Regions from separate parts of the Nonomuraea sp. CA-141351 genome, predicted to be linked through region 1. Evidence: riboswitches for the same ligand, from Rfam matches in the RefSeq annotation. Region 1 holds a riboswitch; each other region holds the start of a gene.
What was found. Region 1 has a riboswitch for cyclic di-AMP ahead of ACQPWU_RS49490 (hypothetical protein). Riboswitches for the same ligand answer to the same signal wherever they lie in the genome.
Positions count from the first base shown of each region.

Region 2: linked by a shared signal. The riboswitch ahead of ACQPWU_RS01910 (glycoside hydrolase family 25 protein) and the one ahead of ACQPWU_RS49490 (hypothetical protein) in region 1 are both predicted to bind cyclic di-AMP.
Region 3: linked by a shared signal. The riboswitch ahead of ACQPWU_RS50595 (C40 family peptidase) and the one ahead of ACQPWU_RS49490 (hypothetical protein) in region 1 are both predicted to bind cyclic di-AMP.

Region 1 is NZ_CP191982.1:10,551,727-10,557,369, reverse strand. Features, by position in the region: gene ACQPWU_RS49505 (PadR family transcriptional regulator) at 1-236, opposite strand, end outside; gene ACQPWU_RS49500 (MDR family MFS transporter) at 293-1,747, shown strand; gene ACQPWU_RS49495 (DUF5302 domain-containing protein) at 1,797-1,997, shown strand; cyclic di-AMP (ydaO/yuaA leader) riboswitch at 2,165-2,300, shown strand; gene ACQPWU_RS49490 (hypothetical protein) at 2,486-3,163, shown strand; gene ACQPWU_RS49485 (alpha/beta fold hydrolase) at 3,201-4,079, shown strand; gene ACQPWU_RS49480 (aminotransferase class III-fold pyridoxal phosphate-dependent enzyme) at 4,135-5,349, opposite strand; gene ACQPWU_RS49475 (carbohydrate kinase family protein) at 5,346-5,643, opposite strand, start outside.
Region 2 is NZ_CP191982.1:372,489-378,131, forward strand. Features, by position in the region: gene ACQPWU_RS01900 (NAD-dependent epimerase/dehydratase family protein) at 1-618, shown strand, start outside; gene ACQPWU_RS01905 (glycosyltransferase family 2 protein) at 615-1,274, shown strand; gene ACQPWU_RS01910 (glycoside hydrolase family 25 protein) at 1,332-2,108, opposite strand; cyclic di-AMP (ydaO/yuaA leader) riboswitch at 2,121-2,263, opposite strand; gene ACQPWU_RS01915 (WD40 repeat domain-containing protein) at 2,603-4,867, shown strand; gene ACQPWU_RS01920 (serine/threonine-protein kinase) at 5,031-5,643, shown strand, end outside.
Region 3 is NZ_CP191982.1:10,769,465-10,775,107, forward strand. Features, by position in the region: gene ACQPWU_RS50585 (branched-chain amino acid aminotransferase) at 1-800, opposite strand, end outside; gene ACQPWU_RS50590 (3-isopropylmalate dehydrogenase) at 1,018-2,064, opposite strand; cyclic di-AMP (ydaO/yuaA leader) riboswitch at 2,163-2,307, shown strand; gene ACQPWU_RS50595 (C40 family peptidase) at 2,359-2,904, shown strand; gene ACQPWU_RS50600 (ROK family transcriptional regulator) at 2,960-4,126, opposite strand; gene ACQPWU_RS50605 (sugar ABC transporter substrate-binding protein) at 4,225-5,310, shown strand; gene ACQPWU_RS50610 (ATP-binding cassette domain-containing protein) at 5,311-5,643, shown strand, end outside.

The sequences.
Region 1 (5,643 bases):
GTGTGCAGCTCACGCGTGCCCTCAGGGGTGATCGTGTAGATCTTGCGCCCCCTCGCGCCCTCCGACTCGACCGCCACCAGCCCGTCGGCGGCCATCTTCACCAGCTCGGGATAGATCTGCGTGTGCCCGGCCTGCCAGACATGGTTGAGCGAGTGCTCGAACTTCTTGGCAAGGTCATAACCGCTCGCCGGGCCGATCGCCTCGAGCAGTCCGAGCAGCGCGATCCGTAGGGACATGCCCTTCAGCATAACGAAGACTTGACATGTCAGAACTTACATATAAGTTCTCACATGTGACTACTGACATGAAGACCCGTGGCAACGGGATTGTCCTGCTCGCCGTGCTCGGCGGGATGTTCCTGGCGATGCTCGACCAGACGATCGTCGGCACGGCCTTACCGCGCATCACGAGCGAGCTGGGAGGCGCCACCCTCTACGTCTGGGTCGTGACGGCGTACCTGCTCACCTCCACGGTGACCGTGCCGCTCTACGGCCGGCTGTCCGACCAGCACGGCAGGAAGCCGCTGCTGCTGATCGGGATGGTGGTGTTCGTGGCGGGCTCGGCGTTGTGCGGGGCGGCGCAGGACATGACGCAGCTCATCGCGTTCCGCGCGCTCCAGGGGCTCGGCGCGGGCGCGCTGTTGCCGCTGTCGATGGCGCTGGTGATGGAGATGTTCCCGCCGGACGGCAGGAGCGGCGCCCGCGTGCAGGGCGCGCTCGGCGGCGTGATGGGGCTGACGTACCTGGCGGGGCCGTTCCTCGGCGGGTTGTTCACCGACCACGCGAGCTGGCGGTGGTCCTTCTATGTGAACGTGCCGCTCGGCATCGTGCTGATCGCGATCGTCGTGCTGCGCCTGCCGAACCGGCCGGGCACCGGAGGCGGGCGTCCCGACTACGCGGGCATCGCGGTATTCACCGTGGCGATCAGCGCGCTGCTGCTGGGGCTGACGGAGAAGGGCCTGGACGGGCATACCTGGGCCGACGTCGCCGTGGCCGGGCCGATCGTGCTCGCGCTCGCGCTGCTCGCGGTGTTCGTGCTGATCGAGAGGCGGGTGGCCAGCCCGATCATGCCCATGCACCTGTTCGGCAACCGTACCTACACGTTCGTCAACGTCACGTCGTTCTTCACGGCGTTCTGCATGTACGCGGGGGTCGTGTTCCTGCCGCGTTACTTCCAGGAGTCCCTGGGCGTCAGCGCCACCGAATCGGGGCTGAGGATCTATCCGATGACGCTGGCGATGGTCGTGGGCAGCGCTCTCATGGGGACGCTCATGTCCAGGACCAGGGTCTACAAGCCGTGGCTGGTCGTGTCCCCGTTCCTGCTGGTCGCGGGCACCCTGCTCTGCCTCAACCTGACCGCGCACACCGACGGGGTGCTGCTGGCGGGCTGGATGCTGCTGATCGGGCTGGGCATGGGGCCCATGTTGTCCGGCCTGACCGTGGCCGCGCAGCAGTCGGTCGAGCCGCAGTACATCGGCACCGCCTCGGCGAACCTGGCCTTCTTCCGCCAGATCGGCGGCTCCGTCGCGCTGGCCGTGGGCGGCACCCTCTACGGCTCCACCGTCGCCGCGGACGCGCCCGCGCACGGCCTGGCCGCCGCGCACGCCTCCGCTGCGGCCGTGGTCATCCCGTCGCTGGGGGTGGTGGGAGCGCTGATCGCCCTGGTGGCGTTGGTGGCGATGCCGGGCAGGCGGCTGGACGCGCCGGCGGTCTCGCAAGGCAGGGTCGAAGCCGGTTTCGCGTCGTAAGCGGGGCCATGCGAAGCTGTGAGTTGTCCCCAACACCTTGGAGGTCCTCATGGCGGATACACCGGAGCCGGAAGTCAGCGAAACTCCCGAGGACGAGATGAAGCGCAAGTTCCGCGAGGCGCTGGAGCGTAAGCGCAACCTGCACGCGGACTCGGGCGCGGGTGGCAAGGGCGGCGACCCATCGAAGATCCACGGGGCGCACGGTCCGGCTGCGAGTAAAAGATCGTTCAGGCGCAAGAGCGGCGGCTGAGGCTGGATTTTTCAGGGGGTACGGCAGTGCCGTACCCCCTTTTTTCTTTGTACGGGAAGGTAGATCTTCTGCCCGTTTCATGACGAAGTGTTTGCGTATGTCCGGAATGCGTGGTTAGAGTGTTGCCCAATTCACAGCCGGTGGCGTGGACCTCACAGAGGAGGAACAGCCGGCTGGCGCCGAATCCCGATCGCTCGGGAACCGGGGACCCACTGCAAATGGGGTGAATCCGACCACACGTCGGTAGGGCATCTCCACGTCCGAACCCGCCAGCTAACCCGGTAGGCGAGATGGAGAGGACATATGAACGACTTGGACGACCGCGTCGAACTCCCAGACAGCGTGATAGCCGCCGCCTCCTGAGCGGTCCCTTCCTCAGGTTCGTTTCGCGCTCCGCGTAGCTCCCCCCAAGTCAGGTGCTTTGCCCTGCTGCGCCCTTTTGGAGCGAGCGCAACCTCCCTGCCCCCGTCGCGAAGGACTTAATTTTCATGTCTGCACGTTTTGGCCTGCGTTCCCTCGCTCTGCTCACCAGCTCTACCGTGTGCGCGCTGACCTGCGCCGGCACCGCGGCTCACGCCGACTCGAGCACTGACGAGAAGGTCCTGCTCAAGGGCTCGACCACCGCTTCATACTTCTGGGACGACTCCTCCGGCCGCGCCGGTGACACCGGCCTGCCCGCCAGCGGCAAGCCCATGCAGAAGGGCCTGGCCGCCAGTCCGAGCTGGCCGCTCATGACCGAGGGCTATGTGGTCTACGAGGGCAAGAAGCTGCCCTTCTTCGTCGGCGACCGCGGCCCGGGCGTGCCCTCCAACAACGGGGTCATGCTGGACCTGGATGCCAAGACGTTCGCGGAGCTCACCGGCGGCACGTTCAACTCCGACACACTGGGCGTCGACGGCAACGGCGGCGAGGGCCACATCAAGGTCGACTACGTCATCACCAAGTGGGGCCAGGGTCCAGGCAAGAAGAACTACCCGGTTCCGTTCTCGACCGGCGCCTGGGCCGAGCAGGACGACAACCCGGCCGAGCCTCCCGCGGCCGCCAGCGAGGCCGTGCCCGCACCGCTCTCGAAGAGCACAGCCGCCATCGTGGCCGGCGCCGTGGCCGTGGCGGGCGGCAGCGTGGCGCTCACCAGCGAGCGCATCCGCAACCTCATCAAGATCTGACTTTACGGGTCACTACCAGAATGTCATTCTGGTCCTCGTGACCACCCGTGTAGCCGCGAACGGCATCGAAATCGCCTACGAGAGTTTCGGTTCGCACGAGGGCCGTCCCCTGCTCCTCATCATGGGACTCGGCGCCCAGCTGATCCACTGGGACGAAGGGCTCTGCGAGCTGCTGGCGGGACAGGGACATCACGTCGTACGGTTCGACAACCGCGACGCGGGCCTCTCCACCCACTTCCACGACAAGGGCGCTCCCGCGCTGGGGGCGCCCTCGCCGTATCTGCTGGACGACCTGGCCGATGACGCGGCGGGGCTCATGGACGCCCTCGGCTGGCCCGCCGCGCACGTGGTCGGCGCCTCGATGGGCGGCATGATCGCCCAGGCCCTGGCCATCCGCCACCCGGACCGGGTGCTGACCCTGACCTCGATCATGTCCACGCCCGGACCCTCGGTGGCCCCGCCGACGGAGGCCGCGCTCGCCGTCCTCCTGGCCAGGCCCGCCCCCGACCGCGGATCCGTCATGGCCCAGGCGGTGCGGACCTGGTCGGTCCTCGGCTCGCCCGGATACGCGCTGGACCCTGAGAGGATCACCGAGCTGGCCGGGCTGGCGTTCGACCGCTGCTTCGACCCCGACGGCACGGCCCGGCAGCTCGCCGCGATCATGGCCTCGGGCGACCGTACGGCGCTGCTCACGGGCCTACAGGTGCCCACGCTGGTGCTGCACGGCGAGGCCGACCAGCTCATCCCTGTCGCCGCAGGCCACGCCACGGCCGCGGCCGTCCCCGGTGCCCGCCTGGTGACCTACGCGGGCATGGGCCACGACCTGCCGCGCCCGCTCTGGCCGTCCATCGTGGACGAGATCACCAAGCTCACCGCCACCGGCCCCCTTTCCGGCCCTCCCGTCGCACTTGGGTGAAGGTCCTTTTGGGGGAGGGGCGGTGGGTCACTCGTGGCGTGTGCTGCCAACGGGATCAGCCGAAGTGGGCACGGGTCTCCGCGAACGCCTGATCCGTGCCCTCCAGAGCCTTCGCCACGTCCGCCTCCGTGTGCGCGGCCGACATGAACCAGTTGTGCCACGGGTGCAGGTAGACCCCGTGCCGCAGGCAGGCGTCGCTCCAGTACATCGCGACCGAGAGGTCGGCGTCCCCGTCGAAGCTGAGCCAGGGGATCGTCACCGGCCCCGTCTGGTTCACCACGAACCCGTGGGACTTGGCCTGCGCGTGCAGCCCCTCACGCAGCTGCGTGCCCGCCCGCTCCATGGCCCCGATGCCGTCCGTGTCGCGCAGGGTCTCGATGGTCGCCTTGGCCGCCGCCATGGCGACCGCCGAGAACCAGAACGAGCCCGTGGAGTACAGCGTCTGCGCCGGTCCGCGCAGCGCGTCCGTGCCGGTGACGGCCGCGATCGGGTGGCCGTTGGCCATGGCCTTCGACCAGGCCGTCAGGTCAGGGCGTACCCCATAGGGCTCCCAGGAGCCGCGCAGGTCGATCCGGAACCCCGCCCGCACGTCGTCGATCACCAGTGCCGCCCCGAGCCGGTCGGCCAGGGCGCGGGCGCCGCGCGCGAACGCGGGCTCCACCAGCTCCTGGTCCTCGAACGAGTCGTGCTTGAACGGCGTCACGATGATCGCCGCCACGTCCCCCTCCACGGTCGCCGCCGCGGCCTCCAGCGACTCCAGGGAGTTGTACGTGAACTCCACCAGGTCCGCCCGCTCGTTGGGCGTCGTGCCCGACAGGGACGGCGTGCACCAGGGGTCCGCCCCGTGATAGGCCCCATGGGCCATCAGCACCTTGGTCCGGCCGGTGGCGGCCCTGGCGACCATGAGCGCCTGGGTGGTGGCGTCGGTGCCGTTCTTGGAGAACATCGCCCAATCGGCGCTGGGCACGGTGTCCACCAGCAGCTCGGCCAGCTCCACCATGATCGGGCCCGGGCCGTTGAGGCAGTCACCGAGCGCGGCCTGCCTCGCGGCGGCCTCCTCCACGCGCGGGTGCCGGTGCCCGAGCACGACCGGGCCCCAGCTGCACATGAAGTCGATGTACTCGCGCCCGTCCACGTCCCACTGGCGGCAGCCCTCGCCGCGTTCGAAGAACTGCGGGAAGCCGGGGGCGAAGAGGGCGGCGTTGAGGTGCCCGTACATGCCGCCGGGGACGACCTTCAAGGCCCGCCGGCGAAGTTCTGCGTCGGTCATCCGAGGATCCTTAGAGTCGAGTCGAGGTCGGTGAGGCCGGCGTCCGAGCCGAGCCCCGTGGCGACGCGGGCGGCGGCGGCCGTGCCCCAGCGGGCCGCGGTCAGCACGTCCTGCCCGTGCAGGAGCCCCGTCAGGAAGCCGGCGCAGTAGGCGTCACCGCAGCCGGTCGTGTCCGAGACGTCCGTCTTGAGGGCGGGCACCGGCTCCGTACCGTCCGGAGTGACCACGAGGCTGCCCGACGCGCCCAGCGTGACGAGCACGCCGCGCGGTCCGTCCGCCAGCAGGGCCTGGGCG
Region 2 (5,643 bases), 2.6 Mb from region 1:
CCGCGCACGAGACGGGACCTGGAGCGGGGCCGGTTCGACCCGGCCTGCCCTGACTGCGGCATACCGGTCCGCTGCGTCACCATCGCCGAGGACGCGCCGCTCGATCCGCGCAACGCCTACGCCACCAGCAAGCTCGCCCAGGAGCACCTGGCCGCCAACTGGGCAAGGGAGACCGGCGGCAGCGTCGTCGCACTCCGGTACCACAACGTCTACGGCCCGCGTATGCCCCGCGACACCCCCTACGCCGGAGTCGCCGCGATCTTCCGTTCCGAGCTGGAGGCGGGACGGCCGCCGAAGGTCTTCGAAGACGGCGGCCAGCTCCGCGACTTCGTGCACGTACGCGACGTCGCCCGGGCGAACCTGGCGGCCGCCCTCGCGCCCGCGCATCCCGGCGAGCCGCGCGCCTACAACATCGCCAGCGGCACCCCGCACACCGTCGGCGAGATGGCCGCCGCACTGGCCGCCGAGCGGGGCGGGCCGGCCCCGCGGATCACCGGCGGCTACCGGCTCGGGGACGTCCGCCACATCGTCGCCTCTCCCGAGCGGGCAGGCCGCGAGCTCGGCTTCCACGCCGAGATCGGGTTCGAGGCGGGCATGAAGGAGTTCGCGTGGTCATGACCGTCGAGGTGATCCTGCCCTGCCTGAACGAGGAGGCCGCGCTCGGCTGGGTGCTCGGTCGCATGCCCGAGGGCTACCGTGCCCTGGTGGTCGACAACGGTTCCACCGACCGCTCCGCCGAGGTCGCCCGCGACCTCGGCGCCCGTGTGGTGCACGAGCCGCGCCGCGGCTTCGGTGCCGCCTGCCATGCGGGGCTGCTGGCCGCGAGCGCGGAGGTGGTCTGCTTCATGGACGCCGACGCCTCCCTCGACCCCCGCCAGCTCCCGAGAGTCGCAGAACCCGTCATAGGCGGCCACGCCGACCTGGTGCTCGGCGCCCGCCGGCCGTGCGAGGCAGGCGCCTGGCCCTGGCACGCCCGGCTCGGCAACGCCGTCATCGCCCGCGGCCTGCGTCGCCGCACCGGGGCGCCGCTGCACGACCTCGGGCCCATGCGGGCCGCCGGACGGTCCCGGCTGCTGGCGCTCGGGCTGAACGACCGCCGGTTCGGCTACCCGCTCGAAATGGTGCTGCGCGCGGCCGCCTCCGGCTGGCGGATCGCGGAGGTGGAGGTGGACTACCTGCGTCGAGCGGGCCGTTCCAAGGTCACCGGCACCGTCCGGGGCACCCTGCGGGCCGCCTCCGACATGCGGCGGGTCATGGCCGAACACATGAGGTGACGCAGCCACAGGTAGGCGTGGACGGACGCGGGCGCCGGCCGTTCGCGCCTTGCTTGCTCAGGCGGCGCGGCGGCCCAGGCTGCGCAGTTGGTCGGCGGTCAGTGCGGAGACGTTCTGGTCGATGGGGGTTTCGGTGTACTGGTGGATGGTCCAGGACTTCCAGTCGGCGGGTGGGGTGATCGCTCCCTTGGCCTTGCTGTAGTGGGCGACCCACAGTGGGTACTCGGCCAGGCCCCTGCCGTAGGTGTTGGCGAAGTTCCAGCCGCTGTAGAACATCGGGGTGATCCCGGTCTTGTCCTTCACGTACGACAGCCACGTCTTGGCCCAGGCGTTGACCTCGGTGACGGACTTGCCGTCCGTGGTCTCCAGGTCAAGGACCAGCAGGTCGCCGGGCTTGGCGGGCTGGGAGTTCACCACGGACAGGAAGTGCTCGGCCTCCGCGACGGGGTCGTTGCCGGGGTGGCCGTAGTGGTAGGCCCCGCGCACGATCCCCTTCTTGCCCAGCTGGAGCCAGTGCCTGGCGAAGGAGGCGTCGCGGTAGCTCGTGCCTTCCGTGGCCTTGATGATGCCGAACTTGGCCGTGCTGGCGTTCCAGTCGTACTGGGGCTCGTAGTTGGAGATGTCCAGGCCGTAGGTGAGAGATCCGGTCTCGTGCTGAGCCGCGTGTTCCGGGCCGTTCTCCGTGGAGGATGCGAGCGCCATGCCGGCCACGCTGGCGACGGCGGCGGTCCCGGCGAGGATCGCACCGGCGACGACGAAGCTGAGGCGCTGGGTGAGGGGATCGAAGTGATGCTTGAGGGCGTGGGCGACTGTGGCAAGCCGAGGCTTGGGCATGACGGCATTGACTCCTTGCTTCCATGCCGCCTACCGGGTTAGCTGACGGGTTCGGGCCTGGAAGTGCCCTACGAGCGCAGCCTGGGCTGGCGTCCGATTCACCCCAAGAGGTGGGTCCCCGGCTCCGCTGGGCGCGGATTCGGCGGCCGAACGCTGTCCCCGGAGAGTTCTGAGGGCAGCGCACGGTCTGGTCAACGAAGCGGCAACGATGCGGCGAAAGTCGTCCCATCTATGCCTTGATTAGGCAAAAGATAGACATCTACCCATAGATAGTGCAAGTAGGGCAAAATGTGATTTCCGCATATCAGCCGCTGAATAGCGCTGAAGTGCCGTGCCTGTAAGGGTTTTCGGGCTCGGTAAAGTTTGAGGGCCGCCTCTTCCAGGCCCCGCTCAGGCGATGCGAAGACCTACGATTGTCAACATACGGGGGCGAATCACCCGTACGTTGCTATTGTGACTTGGCATCATTCCACGGGTAATCGGGACGCGAGTCGATGACGCTCGATCTCACCTTATTGAACGAGGCCGGTCCGGCGTTCCTGCGCGGCGCGCTCGGCGGATCGTGCCCACCGGCCCTGCTGCGGGCCTATCGCCGGGCGCTCCCGCGGCTTCTCGCTCTACCCGGCCCCGAACGGCTCGAGCACCTGCGCGCGACCGCCGCTGCCGAGGAACCGGAAGCCCTGACAGCATTCGATGCGGTAGATCCGGGGACATGGACTCTGGCATGGGAAACCGGCGAGCGGCCCACGGCCTTCCACGTGTGCACGGCCCGGCACGACGGCCCGGTCTGGGCGGTGGCGATGGGCGAGTTCGAGGGCCGCACGTTCGTGGCCAGTGGCGGCGAGGACCACGTGGTACGGCTTCGCGACGCGTTCGACCAGTCAGGGCCGGACCTGGAGGGCCATACGGCGAGTGTCCGTGCCCTGGCGTTCGGCGTGGTGGACGGCCGCCCGGTGCTGGCCGGCGGCGACCACGACGGCACGATCCGTACCTGGGACCCGCTCACCGGAGCGAGCGGGTTCACCCGTGACACGACCGGAGGCCACCCGACAGCCATGGCCTTCGTCGAGGCCGAGGGCGGGCGGATGCTGCTCGCCGTGGCGATCGGCTTCGACAACCGCGGCATCCCGGCCGAAGACGAGGACGGGCGCGTCGACCTGCTGGACCCGGCCACCGGCGAGCTCGTGCGAGAGCTGCGTGCGGAGGAGAGGGACGGGATACTCGACCTCGCGGTGGCGAAGCTGGGCGAGCGGACCGTACTCGCCTCTCTGAGCCCCTACGAGCTGTACGTGTGGGACGTCGCCACCGGCGAGCAGTTGGGGACCGCCGAACTGAGCGATGTCTGGGAGGACATGGAGCAGGACGGGTTCGCTCCGCCCCTGCTCGTGGGCGTAGGGAGTGGGCGGCCCGAAGTCGGCGTGGTGGTCCGGATCGAACACCCGCCGGGCTACACGGTGCAAAGCCGCAAGGTGGTCTACCTGAAACTGGAGAACCTCGGCGAAAGGACCCCCAGTCAGGGGTTCGACCGCGACCAGGGGCCGGTGACCATGACGACTCACGACGGGCGGAACGTGATGCTCGTGGCGAACCACACCGGAGCCGTCGGGGCGTGGGAACGGCCTGCCAAGGCCGTGATCTGGCACCCGGGCCACGAGACGGACGTCGACCTGGACGCCGACACCCGCCTGATCACGGCCGCCGCCTTCGGGCGCCTGGAGGAACGCCTCTGCCTGGCCACGGCCGGTCTCGACGGGACGGTGCAGGTCTGGGACGCGCAGACGCCTCACAGACACCGGCGGACCGGCTACGGCGGGTCGGGGCTGGCGGTGTTCACCACAGTGCAGGGCGCGCCCGCGCTGGCCGTCGGCACGCACAGTGACACCGTGCTCCTGGTGGACGCGGCGAGTGGAAAGAAGATCGGTTCGGTGGGTTGCCGTCAGAGCGGCCGCGGGCACGACTGCGACATCTCGCCTTACGACCACTGCTGCCGAGGACTGGCAGCCGGAAATGTGGCCGGTCGGCCGTACATCGCGAGCAGCGGCTGTGCCGCCTACGGCACCATGCTGTGGCAGCCGCTGAGCGAGATCCGTGGGATCACCAGGAAGGGAGATGCCAAGGACGGCCAGGTCACCTTCGGCGGCATGGATCACGCCTCACCCACCGCTCTCGCCTTCGGCGAGGCCGACGGCCGGGCGCTGCTCGCAGCCGGCGCCGACGTGTGGGACCCGGTCACGCAGGAGCGCGTGGCCAAGCTGCCCAGGTGGGGGTTCTCGCTGAGCGAGAGCGCCTTCGGCAAAGCCGGGGACCAGTCGGTGCTGGCCACACGGTGCGGCAGCAAGGTGGACCTCTGGAACCCGCTGACCGGCCGGCACATCCGGGCGCTCGGCGTGGACGACGCCGGCGAGGGTCTGGCCATGGGCCGGATCGCCGATCTTGACGTACTCGCCGTCGGCAGCGGGAGGTACGTGCACCTGTGGGACGCCACCACCGGGGAACGCCGGGAGTGGATTCCGCATACATCGACCGTCACCTGCCTGAGTCTGGTCGAGCACGGTGACCGGGTCCTGCTGGTGACTGGGACCGAGGACGGCACAGTGGGGCTGTGGGACGCCGCCTCCCAGCGCCGCCTCGCCATCCTTGGCGCGTTCGCCCGCCCGGTACGCTCCGTCGCCGCGGCGGCCATCCGCGGGAACCTGCACGTGTACGGCCAGTCTCACTACGGCCGCGTGCTCGCTTGGCACGTCGACGTACCGGGCTGATCGGGCCGGTCCGTCACGGGGAGCGGCGGAAGCTCGAGCGCCTTGGGCATACGGGGCTGACTCCGGGTGATATGGGCCGTCCGAACGTGTGAGAAGAACGCTGTGTATTTGCCTGCTCACCCAGTAGATTCGAGGTTCCTGGCGATCGGCGAGGGGAGAACGGGTGGTGCGCCACGGCATGACGGTCGGCGGGCGCTACCGCCAGGAGACCTGCCTCGTCAGCAGCCGCGCCACGGAGGTCTGGGTGGCCCGCGACCTGCGGCTGAACCGGGATGTCGTGCTCAAACGCATGCTCGTGGACAGCGCCGGCTTCAGCCGCTTACAGGCCGAGGCCCGCGCCCTGGCCGCCTTCAACCACCCGCATGTGGTCACCCTGTACGACGCCGTGCAGGACGAGGACGAGGCGGCGTCGTGGATGGTGATGGAGCACGTGCCCGGCGGCAGCCTCGACGAACACCCGCCCATGCCGCCGGAGCAGGCGGCTCGGCTCGGCGCGCAGATCGCCGGCGCGCTGGCCGCCCTGCACGCCAAGGGCATCGTGCATCTGGACGTCAAGCCGGGCAACATCATCCTTACCGACGACGGCGTGGCCAAGCTGGCCGACTTCGGCGCCGCGTACCGGGTCGGCGGCAGAGAGACGATCACACCCAACGGCGCCATCAGCTACACCGCCGACTACGCCTCACCCGAGGTGGTCCTGGGGCAGCCGGAGCCGGTCTCGGATGTGTTCTCTCTCGGCGCCACCCTGTATGCGCTGGTCGCCGGGCGCCCGCCGC
Region 3 (5,643 bases), 220 kb from region 1:
CCGGGCAGCAGGGTGCCAGTCAGGGCGGGGGTGACGAGCTTGTCGCCGAAGACGAAGAACAGGTTCATCCCGCCCATCTCCTCGACGTACTTGTGCTCGTGGGCGTCCAGCCACACCACCTGGTCGCAGCCGTTCTCCACCGCCTGCCGCTGCGCCACGAAGGCGGCCGCGTAGTTCCCGCCGCACTTGGCGAAGCCCGTGCCGCCGGGGGCGGCACGCGTGTACTCGGTGGACAGCCACACCGAGACGGGCTTGACGCCACCCGTGAAGTACGAGGCCGCCGGGGAGGCGATGACCATGTACTTGTACGTCTTCGACGGGTAGTTGACGCCCAGCCCAGCCTGGGTCGCGATCATGAACGGGCGCAGGTAGAGGCTGTGGCCCTCGGTCGTGGGCACCCAGTCCTTGTCTGTCTCCACGAGGAGCTCGAGCGACTCCACGAACGTCTCCTCGGGCAGCTCCGGCATGGCCATCCGGACGGCCGACTGGTTGAAGCGGGCGGCGTTCGCGTACGGGCGGAACGTGACGATCGAGCCGTTGGCCTGGCGATACGCCTTGAGCCCCTCGAACAGCTCCTGCGCGTAGTGGAAGACCGAGGTGGCCGGGTCGAGCGAGAGTGGGCCGTACGGCATGAGCCTGGCGTCGTGCCAGCCCCGCCCCTCGGTGTAGTCGATCGAGATCATGTGATCCGTGAAGATCTGCCCGAAGCCGGGGGTCGCCAGTACCTGCTCCCGCTCGGCCGCGGTGCGAGCGTGGTCGGATAGCTGCACGTCGAAGCTGAGCTTCTGAGCGATGGTCATGACGGAGGTCCTTCTCTCTGCGAAATCTGCCCAAATCTACAGAATCTGCGGATAGGCGGTGGTGGGCGGCACTGCTCCCCGGGGGGCAGCACCGTACTTCTTATTGTCTCGCTATATGGGATGGCAAGCGGCCAATGGGGTGGTTAGGCCGTTTGGACGCGAAAAAGCGCCCGGCGGTCCTCTGCGGACCACCAGGCGCTTGCGGGGCTAGGCGGTCCTAGCCGGATACTCGCGCGGTGATGTCGTCACCGATCTCGTGGGTGGTGCGGCCGGCCCAGCCGGTCAGCCGCTCGAGGATGTCGTCGGCCACCGCCTGCTCGACCTTGGCCGCCTCGGCGTGCAGCCCGAGGTGGTCGAGGAGCATGGCGACGGACAGGATGGTCGCGGTCGGGTCGGCCTTGCCCTGGCCGGCGATGTCGGGCGCGCTGCCGTGCACCGGCTCGAACATGCTGGGCGCGTTGCGCTCAGGGTTGATGTTGCCGCTGGCCGCCAGGCCGATGCCGCCGGCGATGGCCGCGCCGAGGTCGGTGATGATGTCGCCGAACAGGTTGTCGGTGACGACCACGTCGAACCTCTGGGGCTGGCTCACGAAGAACATCGAGGCCGCGTCGATGTGGCAGTAGTCGGTCGTGACCTCGGGGAACTCCTCCGCCACACGGTTGACCGTGCGCTGCCACAGGTCGCCCGCGTAGGTGAGCACGTTGGTCTTGTGGACGAGCGTCAGCTTCTTGCGGGGACGCGACCTGGCCTTCTCGAACGCGTAGCGCACGACGCGCTCGACACCGTAGGCGGTGTTGAGCGACTCCTGGGTGGCGATCTCGTGCGGCGTGCCGCGCCGCATGGCGCCGCCGGTGCCCGCGTAGAGGCCCTCGGTGCCCTCACGGACGACGATCATGTCGATGTCTTCCGCGGACGTGTCGGCCAGCGGGGTCTCCACGCCGGGGAACAGCTTGACCGGGCGCAGGTTGACGTAGTGGTCGAACTCGAAGCGCAGCTTGAGCAGCAGGTCGCGCTCGAGGATGCCCGGCGGGACGCTGGGGTCGCCCACGGCGCCGAGTAGGATCGCGTCGTAGCCGCGCAGTTCCTCCATCACCGAGTCGGGCAGGGTCTCGCCGGTGCGGTGATAGCGGGCGGCGCCAAGGTCATAGTGAGTGGGCTCGATCTTCGTGCCCACGGCCTCCAGGACCTTGAGGCCCTCGGTCACGACCTCGGTGCCGATGCCATCGCCGGGGATGACTGCCAGACGGATGTTACGCGACTCCATGGGCCGTACCTTACCGCGTCGTCTCGACTGACGAACACTTCATCTCAAACCTCGGACGCCCAATTTGTCCTTATTGCGGTTCTTTGACCGTTTCGTTAGAGTCCGACGAGCCTAATCCACGCAGCGGTTGCGTGGAGCCGGGGACCCACTTTCCCCCTGGGGCGAATCGGCACCCCCATGCCGTAGGGCTACTTCCAGGCCCGAGCCCGTCAGCTAACCCGGCCGGCCGCATGGAAGGACAGACCCCTGTCTCGCATTGCCATAGCCCTGGCGGCGGGCGCCGCCGGGCTCATCTTGGCCACCCCAGCCCAGGCCGCGACCAACGACGGCTCCACCACCCCGACCGACCCCACCACTCTGACCGCCGCCCAGGTCAAACAAATCCGGGCGCAGCAAACTCCCAAACCCGCCTGGAAGATCGCCCTCAAGTTCGCCATGAAGCAGCGCGGCATACCGTACGTGTGGGGCGGCGCCAGCAAGAGCGGGTACGACTGCTCCGGGCTCATGCTCAGGGCGTACGAGCACGCGGGGATCGAGCTGCCCCGCGTCGCGGCGGACCAGTACAACGCATTCGGCAGGAAGATCGCCTGGAATGACCTCAAACCCGGCGATCTGGTCTTCTTCGAAGGCCTCGGGCACGTAGGGATGATCTCCCGGCCCGGCTACATGGTCCACGCGCCGCACACGGGTGACGTGGTCAAGGAGGAGCGCCTGTCCAGCTGGCGCAGGGACTCCTTCGTGGGTGCCGTCCGCCCCGACCCCAAGGGCGTGCGGCTCTGGGCCAAGCTCAAAGAGCAGCGCAACGCCCCCGCGCCCGCCATGCTCAAGGCCACCCTGTAGGAAGCGCTCCCGCACGCCGGGGGACACCGGAAGACGCGCCGCGCCAAGGCCGAGGTCAGGGCAGGCGGGCGTCGAAGATGAGGTCCCAGGCGCGGGTCCGGGCGTGGGCGACCGCGCCCAGCAGGACGCCGCTGTCCCCCAGCGTGCTGGCCACCACCGCGGGCCGCAGCGGCCCGAGCTCCGCGATCCGGGTCTCGATGGCCGCGCCCAGGAGGTCCAGGTTGCGCCCCACGCCGCCGCTGAGCACGATCACCTCGGGGTCCAGCACCGCCGCGACCGCCACCAGCAGCCCCCCGATGCGGCGGCCCTCGGCCTCCACCACCGAGCGGGCCACGGCGTCGCCGGAGGCGGCCGCGGCGAAGACCTCCTTGGCCGTGTCCAGGGTCAGACCGGCGGCGCGGGCCGCGCGGACCACGCCCGGAGCGGCGGTGACCGCCTCCGTGGCGCCGTGGGACAGGGCGTGGTCGGACGACGGCGCGGGCTCTTCGGCGGCCGGCACGTAGGAGACCTCGCCGGCCGCCCCGCGGGCGCCGACGTACAGCTCGCCGTTGACCACGATGCCCATGCCGACGCCGGTCCCGATGGACACGAGCGCGAAGTCGGACTTACCGCGCCCCTCCCCGTGCACGTGCTCGCCGACGGTGGCCAGGTTGATGTCGTTCTCGATGACGAGGTCCACCTCGAGCGTGGCTCGCAGGCGTTCGGCCAGGTCGGAGCCGGGCAGGTTGGGGGCGAACTCCAGGCGGCCGAGCGCGGGGTCGTACACGCCGGGCGATCCGACCACGGCGCAGGCGATGGCGGGCCAGTCGACGTCGGCCTCCCGCGCGGCGGCCCGGCACAGCTCGCCGACCAGGAGGGCGAGCTCGGCGGAGGTCCTGGCGGTGTTGCGGCCGTCCGTCCTGCCGGCGAACGCCCCGCGCAGGTCGGCGACAGCGACCCTGATCCAGTCGCGCCCGATGTCGATGCCGGCGACGTGGGTGGCGGCGGCGTTCACGTCGTACAGGGACGTGACAGGTCCTGGACGACCGGAGACCTCTCCGACGAGGTGGACGAGCCCGTCCTGCTCCAGCCCGGCCAGGGCGGCGGAGACCGTGGGCTTCGACAGGCCGGTGATCTTGGCGAGGTCGGCGCGGGAGGCGGGGCCGTGCTCCTGGAGGTGGTCGAGCAGGCGGCGCTCGTTAAGCACCCGCAGCAGGCGCGGATTACCCAGGTCACCCCGCATCGTCCAACCTCCTCAAAAGAAATCTAGCCAACGCGGCTGATAGTAAATTACCTTTCTTACCAAGCACAGGGGCGGCACATTCGGAAGGACGAAGTGCGATGCACCGAGCATGGCGATCAATTCCTGTCGCGGCGGTCCTGCTGGCCGCCGCCTGCGGAAACTCCACCGGCACCACCACCACGACGACCACGCGGAGCCAGGGCGGCAAGACGATCGCGCTGTTCCTGCCCGAGTCCAAGACCACCCGGTACGAGGCGTTCGACCGCCCGCTGTTCGAGGCGAAGGTCAAGTCGCTCTGTCCCGACTGCAAGATCCTCTACAGCAACGCCGAGCAGGACGCGCCCAAGCAGCAGCAACAGGTCGAGGCCGCGCTCACCCAGCAGGCCGACGTCCTCGTGCTCGACGCCGTGGACGCCAACGCGGTGGCCCCGCTGGTGAACCAGGCCAAGCAGAAGAAGGTCCCGGTCATCGCCTACGACCGGCTCATCTCGGGCATCGACTACGCGTACTACGTCTCGTTCAACAACGTACGGGTCGGCGAGATGCAGGGGCAGGCGCTGCTCGACGCCATGAACGCCAGGGGGACGACGGCGAAGGGCGAGATCGTGATGATCCACGGCTCGCCGACCGACCCCAGCTCTGCCGACTACAAGAAGGGCGCCAAGAGCGTGCTGGACGGGAAGGTGAAGGTCGGCAGGGAGTTCGACACGCCGGACTGGAGTCCCGACAAGGCGCAGCAGCAGATGGAGCAGGCGATCACGGCGCTCGGCAAGGACAACATCACGGGCGTGCTGTCCGCGAACGACGGCATGGCGGGCGGCGCGATCGCGGCCATGAAGCGCGCGGGTTACAAGCAGCTCCCGCCGATCACCGGGCAGGACGCCGAGCTGGCCGCCGTGCAGCGCATCCTCACGGGCGAGCAGTACATGACCATATATCTGGACATCAGGGCCGAGGCGGAGAAGTCCGCCGAGCTGGCCGTCGCCCTCGCCAAGGGCCAGCCACCCACCGCCCCCGCCAAGGTCAACAACGGCGCCGCCGACATCCCCGCGTTCCTCCTCGACCCCATCCCCATCACGGCCGACAAGATCAAGGACACGATCGTGAAGGACGGCTTCTACACGCCCGCCCAGATCTGCACGGCCGAGGTCAAGGCCGCGTGCGCGAAGCAGGGCATCCAGTAGATGCTCTCGGCGACAGGCATCTCCAAACGGTACGGGGCGGTCCAGGCTCTTGACGGGGCCGGCCTGGACCTGCGCCCCGGCGAGGTCGTGGCCCTCATGGGCGACAACGGCGCGGGCAAGTCCACGCTGGTCAAGGCCATCTCGGGGGTCGTGACACCGGACTCGGGCACGATCACCGTCGACGGCTCGCCGGTCAGGATCGCCAACCCGCACGACGCGCAGGCTCTCGGCGTCTCGACCGTCTACCAGGACCTCGCGCTCTGCGAGAACCTCGACGTCGTGGCCAACCTGTTCCTGGGCACCGAGCGCCGTCGCTGGTCGCTGCTGCGCCAC